Regions from separate parts of the Paenibacillus sp. FSL R7-0216 genome, predicted to be linked through region 2. Evidence: riboswitches for the same ligand, from Rfam matches in the RefSeq annotation. Region 2 holds a riboswitch; the other holds the start of a gene.

Region 1 (3,775 bases), 1.5 Mb from region 2:
CCTGCAGAGGAACAAATCTCACGATTCGGAAAGGAGTGGAGGCTAAAGTGAACAAAAGGCTTGACGAGTTTGAAGTTACTGGCGCAGATTCTGATGCCCCGGCTCCGGCCAGCGCGTTGCTGATGATCCAAGGCACGGCATCGGACGTGGGTAAAAGCGTCATCGTGACGGCATTATGCCGTATTTTCGCGCAGGACGGGCTTCATCCAGCTCCGTTTAAGTCGCAGAATATGGCTCTGAACTCCTATGTTACACCAGACGGATTCGAAATCGGTCGGGCGCAAGGAATCCAGGCGGAGGCTTGCGGGATCGACGCCACCACGGACATGAATCCGGTGTTAATCAAGCCAACGGGTGAGATGCATTCGCAAATCGTCGTTCACGGGCGTCCTTACCGGCATCTCAGCGCATCGGACTATCGCGAGGAGTTCCTGCCCCATGCCAAATCGCTGGTGGTGGAAGCGCTTGGAAGGCTGCGCGAGAAGCACGGCATCGTCGTCATGGAGGGGGCTGGCAGCCCGGCGGAAATCAACCTGAAGCAGCGGGATATCGTCAATATGAATTTGGCTGAGTGGGCGGATGCTCCGGTCATTTTGGTAGGCGATATCGACCGTGGCGGCGTATTTGCCTTTCTCGTCGGCACGTTGGAGCTGCTGGAGCCGCACGAACGAGCTCGAGTCAAAGGGTTCATGATCAACAAGTTCCGCGGCGACTTGTCCCTGCTGCAGCCCGGGCTGGATTGGCTGGAGCAGCGGACCGGGATTCCTGTGTTAGGCGTGCTCCCGTTTCTGCCTGATCTGGATATTGAAGCGGAGGATTCCGTTGTTATGGATACTTATGTTTCCCGCTCAGAGAAGGCTGCCGGTAAGGTGCTGGATATCGCGGTCATTCGTTACCCGCGAATTTCTAATTTTACCGATTTCGCACCTTTGGCTGCCGAACCGGATGTGTCACTGCGTTACGTGAGTAAACCTTCGGAACTTGGACATCCGGATGCCGTGATTTTACCGGGAACCAAGGATACGATCGGGGATTTAACATTTCTGCGGGAGCAAGGGCTGGAGGGAGCAATTTGCAGTTTGATCGAAGGGAATACCCAAGCCCAGCTTGTCGGCATTTGTGGTGGGTATCAAATGCTGGGAGAGCAATTGCATGATCCAGACGCGGTAGAATCCGGACAAGTGAGAACGGCGATAGGAATTGGTTTGCTACCTTTAACAACAACCTTCATTCCGGGCAAAAGGACCGTTCGCGTTTATGGCCAAACGATAGACAACCTGCCAGTTCTGCTGCATCCTTCGGATCGTCGATTGCCGATAGAAGGCTATGAGATCCATGCTGGCGAGACCCAATTCCTTCGGGACATCAGTCCTTTGTTTATGTTACAAGCCGAAGGGATGGAGCCCACGCAGGGGGGAGCGGAGGACGCCCCACATCCGGAAGGCGCAGTCCGAGCCGACGGGAGAGTGTTCGGAACGTATCTGCACGGTTTGTTCCACAATGATACCTGGCGGCGCGCCTGGCTGGATGGGCTTCGTACAAGCAAAGGACTGGAACCTTTGGGCACCACTTTTGCGTCCTTCTCGCGGAAGGAAGAAGCCTTCAACCGGCTGGCTGATGTAGTCCGCTGCCATTTGCGGATGGACCTGGTCTACGAAATTTCCGGAATTCGGCCGAGCGCGGAAGAAGGTAAGCTTTGACAAATCAGGCGATTCTAAGGTAGCATGATAGTACGCTTAATTTTCGATGAGTAAAGTCGAAAAGCGGGGGAACCATTTTTTGGGGCGAATCGTTGCTAGTTTTAACGTAGGGAACCATCTTTCCCGAGCCCGTCAGCTAACCTCGTTTGCAGTGGATGGGTCATCTTAAATATGTTCAGTCATCAACTAATGACCCTGTTTATTTGAGCGGGGTCTTTTTGTGCTTCTCAAGGGATATGACCCGAGCATTCGGCGGAGTACTCGCATTCACTGCAAGGTTTCCCGCTACCGCTACTTCTTTACGCATCGATCCCATTTAAGGAGGAGATGATTATGGCAAATCCGAAGTACATCACCGACATCGCCAAGGTGAGCGAATTGTCCGAACAGGAGCGTCAGGAATTGAAACCGATTACGGACAAATTCGTCTTTCGGGTAAATGATTACTATTTGAATCTGATCGACTGGAACGATCCGGAAGACCCGATCCGCAAGCTGGTGATCCCGAATACGGGAGAGCTTAAGGAATACGGGCGTTGGGACGCTTCCGACGAGGCGACGAACTATGCGGTTCCCGGCTGTCAGCACAAATACCGGACGACCGCTCTGTTGATCGTCTCCGAGGTTTGCGGCTCCTACTGCCGCTATTGCTTCCGCAAACGCTTGTTCCGCAACGATGTGAAGGAGGCGATGTCGGATGTGACGCCCGGCATCGAGTACATCGCTCAGCATCCCGAGATCAACAACGTCTTATTGACCGGCGGTGACAGCCTGATCCTGGCTACGAGGAAGCTGCGTACTATACTCGAACAGCTGCGAGCCATTGAACATGTGAAAATCATCCGCCTCGGCTCGAAAATCCCCGTTTTTAATCCCATGCGCATTTATGAAGATCCGGAGCTGCTGGATCTGATCAGGGAATTCTCCACCGTAGACCAACGTATTTATGTTATGGCGCATATCAATCATCCGCGCGAAATGACCCCTGAGGCCAAACGAGGCTTTCAGGCGTTGCACGACGCCGGGGCTATTGTGGTCAATCAAACGCCGATCCTCAAAGGCATTAACGACGATGCGGCCGTGCTTGGCGAATTGCTGGATCGGTTGTCCTGGGCAGGCGTCACACCCTACTATTTCTTCATCAACCGGCCAGTAGCTGGAAACGCCGATTTTGTCATTCCGCTGAAACGGGCGTACCAGCTGGTTGAGGAAGCGAAGGCCCGCACTTCGGGCCTGGGCAAGCGCGTGCGCTTGTCGATGAGTCACTCTTCGGGAAAAATCGAAATCCTCGCAATCGAAGACGGCCAGGCTTATCTCAAATATCATCAGTCGCGAGACCATGATTACGGCAAGTTCATGATTTTGCCTTGTCCGGACGAGGCTGCTTGGTTCGATGACCTGCCGGGCAACGAAGCCTACTGGAGGAAACCGGAGCGGAGGCAAGACGAAGCCGTCTCCTTCAACGAAATGTCCGTTACCGGGTAAAACAAAACGTACCCTGACCGCCGGCTCCGTAAAAGGGAGGCAGTAAGGGTACGTTTTTTTTCTCTAAACTCCGGTTAAATCCGGAATTTCGCAATCGATTCTTGCAGCGACAACGCCTGTTCATGCAGCGAACGAACTGTTCGGGCGTGGCTTTCCATTTCACTGAGCTGCTGCTGCGAATATTCGGCGATTTGCTCCATATTGGCCAACGATTTAGCGGTAATATTCGCCGACTCTTCAACGGAAGCGGTCACTTCCTCGGTTCCGGCGGACACCTCCTGCGTGGATGCCGAAACGGATTGGATCGTCAAGTTGACGTTCTGAATGAGTTCCGTCAATTGTTCGAAGGCTTGTCCGGCTTGCTTCACGCGCTCGGTCCCGGAGACGATTTCCTCGCTAGCGCGCTGCATCGCGCTGACGGAATTTTCCGATTCTTCTCGAATGCTGAGCAGATTCTCCCCGATTTCCTCCATCGCCAGGCGGGATTGCTCGGCCAGCTTGCGAACTTCCTCCGCTACGACAGCAAATCCTTTCCCGTGCTCGCCGGCCCGTGCGGCTTCGATCGCTGCGTTGAGGGCCAAAATATTGAT
Region 2 (3,775 bases):
GGCGGGTGGTCGTAAAGGAATCAGGCATGCACGCGGTGGAAGACTATTTGATGTCCAGGTATCAGATGTATTGGCAGATTTATTTTCACCCGGTAACGCGGAGCTCGGAGATTATTCTCCGGCAAATTTTGCGCCGAGCTAAGGAATTGTACCAGAACGGTTATTCCTTTGGTTTCCTGCCGCATCCGCTTCCGGATCTATTTGAAGGTAACATCGGGGTCGCTGACTATTTGCAGTTGGACGAAGCTTTGATGCAAACGGCGTTCATGCAGTGGACGAGGGAGTCAGATGAGTTATTACGCGATTTGTGCTCCCGGTTTTTGAATCGCAAATTGTATAAATATGTAGAATTGGACACACCAGAGCTGGAAATGCTGGAGGAGATTCGGGAGTCCTTTACGCGCGTCGGACTGCATCCCGAATATGACATGGAAATTGATTTTCCGACCGATCTGCCGTATGATGTGTTCCGTCCGGACGAGGGGTTCCGTCAGAAGCAAATCTTGCTCTTGGACCGTCAGGAACGGGTACGGGAAATTTCTGAAGTGTCGGATATCGTTCGGTCGATTAGCGGATTACATCGAGGCAAAACGCATTTGTACTATCCGGATAATAAATTGTGTGCTGTAATGGATCGGTTGCCCCAGAAGGTAGCCCGCATATTCGAGCAACGGAATTAGGAGGATGACGATTCGAGATGTTATTTGATACGCATACGCATTTGGATAATCCCCAATTTGACGAGGATCGCGAGGAAGTGATTGCACGCGCCGTGGAGCAAGAGGTCACAAGGATGATCAACATCGGATTTAACCGGGAAACCATCCCGTCGACCATGAAATTGGCGGAGTCGTATGACTTCATTTATGCGGCTGTTGGCTGGCATCCGCAGGATGCCATTACGATGCAAGAAGGGGATTTGGACTGGATCGCTGAATTATGTAAACATGACAAAGTCGTAGCGATCGGTGAAATCGGGCTGGACTATTACTGGGACACGTCCCCAAAAGAAGTGCAGCATGACGTATTCCGCAAACAAATTGGACTAGCTCGCAGTCTGGGGATGCCGATTTCCATCCATAATCGCGATGCCCATGAGGATGTGGTCCGCATTCTCCGCGAGGAGAAAGCAAACGAGGTTGGGGGTGTCATGCACTCGTTCTCTGGTAGTTGGGAAATTGCCAAAATGTGTCTGGATTTGGGATTTCATTTGTCGTTTGGCGGACCAATTACGTTTAAAAATGCAAAACAGCCCAAAGAAGTGCTGACCAAGACGCCAATGGATCGTTTATTAATCGAAACGGATTCCCCTTATTTAACACCACACCCATATCGTGGAAAGAGAAATGAGTCTGCGCATGTCCGCCTGGTTGCGGAAATGGCTGCCGAGCTCAAAGGGGTTACTTTTGAGGAAATCGCCGAAATTACGACCCGAAATGCAATGGAACGATTTGGAATCTCGAGGATTTAAGAGTAAATCGGATGAAAAAAAGAGGATTTCGGAAAGATTAATGCTTTTTAACCGTTAAAACCGAGATCATTACATTTTTTTAACCATTTTTTTAAAAAAACGTGGTTGATTCGTCCTTTACAACATGCATCGAAACAGGATAGAATTTTTTCAGTATCGATTTAGTGCGTTCTGGATGGACAAATTGAACGATACTTGGTTCCATGAACCAGTCTCGCTGAATCTCCTTCACGGAGAACGGGGGAACCGATACAGGCAGCGGTTGGCGGCAAGCCTCTCGCGTCGGTATTTGATTTCTTTCCAGGGTCTATGGGGTGAATTCGAGGTCATTGCGCCATGAGCGAATGAACTGAGAAAGGGCGGCTCTCTTTCGCCCGAACCCGACAGCTAACCTCGTAAGCGTATAAGAGAGGTCACTCGTGCAGCTATTACACCAAGACATTCAGGAAGCCACGAAGGAGTTCCTCTAACTCTTTCTTTGGGCTTCTTTTGTTTTGAATAAAAGTAATAGGGTCATCATACTGTTGGTAAACAGGAGGTGACGTACGCAAGAAGACTGGATCAGGATGCAAAATGGCTTGGTATTTCAATAAGAGTCAAAAAGTCAGGTTTTCAGCACCGAGAAGGTTGGATGAAACTAGGGACTGAGTAGCGGAGCGTACATAGGGGTACGTGAGCAACGGAAGGCCCGGGTGAATTCAAGATTCGATGTCGAATCAACTTCTTGATTTACTTCGTGATCAAAAGATGACTTTTTTGACAACCATAGTCGTTTTGTAAAAAGTAACTGTAGTCACGTCAATCGTTATCATGCATCGACCTAGACGGCGGGACTATGAAGGAGGACGGAAGAAATGGGCATTTTCCGCAAAGAGGAGACCCATGAATCACGCTCATCCAGCATGTCTTACGCAATGCGATGGAAGCATGAGAATTTACGTCAGATTGCGCTCGTCGGCGTTCTGACCATCGCGGTATTCATCATCATCCTAATCTGGCTGTTTGGCCAGGCACATAAAGAAGTGTCCCTGATTGTGGACGGCAGCGTCCAATCGGTGGAGACGAATAAATCCAGCGTAGCCCATCTGCTGGAGGAGCAATCGATTCAACTCAGCGCGAAGGATTCCGTATCGCTTCCGCTGGACAGCTCGCTTAAGAACGGTGACCGCATTGTCATCGTACGCGCAAAGCCGGTAAACGTGAGCGTGGACGGCATGAAAAAGGTTCACTTCACAACACAAAGCAAAGTAGAAGGCGTATTGTCCGAGATCGGCGTCACATTGGACCAAGATGACAAGGTCTCACCGACACTGGACAGTAAAGTTACCGCGAACCTGGACGTCAAGATTGTTCGGGTGAGTAAGCAAACGGTGCAGACGAAGGAGACCGTGCCTTTTAGCGTGGTCAAAACGTCGGACGCCAATCTGCTGAAAGGCACGACGAAGGTCGTTCAGCAAGGCAATGCCGGATTGGTCATTCACAACATTGAGAAAACTTACGAGGACGGAAAGTTCGTGACAAAGCGATGGCTCGGCAAAGAGGTCACTAAAAAGGCCCAGCCGAAGGTTGTTGCCGTCGGCACGAAGAAGCCAACCGCCGTTCTGTCGGCCAGCATTAACCGTACCGCAAATGCGGTGAACATTAGCGGGTTGACGACCAAAGGCGGCGTCTCTTTTGAATATAAAAAGATACTTAAAAACGTCACGTTGACCGCCTATTCGGCGGAAGAAGACGGGATTGGCACCCGCACGGCCTCCGGTACCCGCGTGACCGAAGGCAGAACAATCGCGGTTGATAAGGACGTCGTTCCACTCGGTTGGTGGGTATACATCGAGGGGATCGGCTTCCGTAAGGCGGAGGATACCGGCGGGGCTATTGATGGGAACAAGATGGATGTTTATTACGATACCCTGAAGGATGCGAAGAACTTCGGCCGGAAGAAGGGGCGTACCGTTTACGTCATCGGCCCGACGAAGCCGGAATTGAATTAACTCTCGACTCTCTTTGTTTTACAATGCAGAGGGAATGAGATAGTATTAGGATGATGAATAAGACAGTGGATTAGAAGAGGATGTTATCCTCTTCTTTTTGTTATTCTTGCAAGGAAGTTCAAAAAGTCGACTTTTTGAACATCATTAATAACAAAAAAGATAAGCTAGAGCACGAAGGGAAGAATAGATACCATGATCAAAGAGGTCATCGTGGTGGAGGGCCGAGATGACACCGTGGCCATCAAGCGAGCCGTGGAGGCGGATACGATTGAGACCGGCGGTTCGGCCATCGGGGAAGTGACGCTCAAGAAGA

The links. Region 2 has a riboswitch for cyclic di-AMP ahead of MKZ15_RS00145 (3D domain-containing protein). Riboswitches for the same ligand answer to the same signal wherever they lie in the genome.
Region 1: linked by a shared signal. The riboswitch ahead of MKZ15_RS06560 (KamA family radical SAM protein) and the one ahead of MKZ15_RS00145 (3D domain-containing protein) in region 2 are both predicted to bind cyclic di-AMP.

The regions. Positions count from the first base shown of each region.
Region 1 is NZ_CP150222.1:1,517,164-1,520,938, forward strand. It holds gene MKZ15_RS06555 (cobyric acid synthase) at 123-1,700, shown strand; cyclic di-AMP (ydaO/yuaA leader) riboswitch at 1,724-1,866, shown strand; gene MKZ15_RS06560 (KamA family radical SAM protein) at 2,034-3,185, shown strand; gene MKZ15_RS06565 (HAMP domain-containing methyl-accepting chemotaxis protein) at 3,260-3,775, opposite strand, start outside.
Region 2 is NZ_CP150222.1:29,829-33,603, forward strand. It holds gene MKZ15_RS00135 (HD domain-containing protein) at 1-680, shown strand, start outside; gene MKZ15_RS00140 (TatD family hydrolase) at 698-1,471, shown strand; cyclic di-AMP (ydaO/yuaA leader) riboswitch at 1,677-1,888, shown strand; gene MKZ15_RS00145 (3D domain-containing protein) at 2,326-3,462, shown strand; gene rnmV (ribonuclease M5) at 3,655-3,775, shown strand, end outside.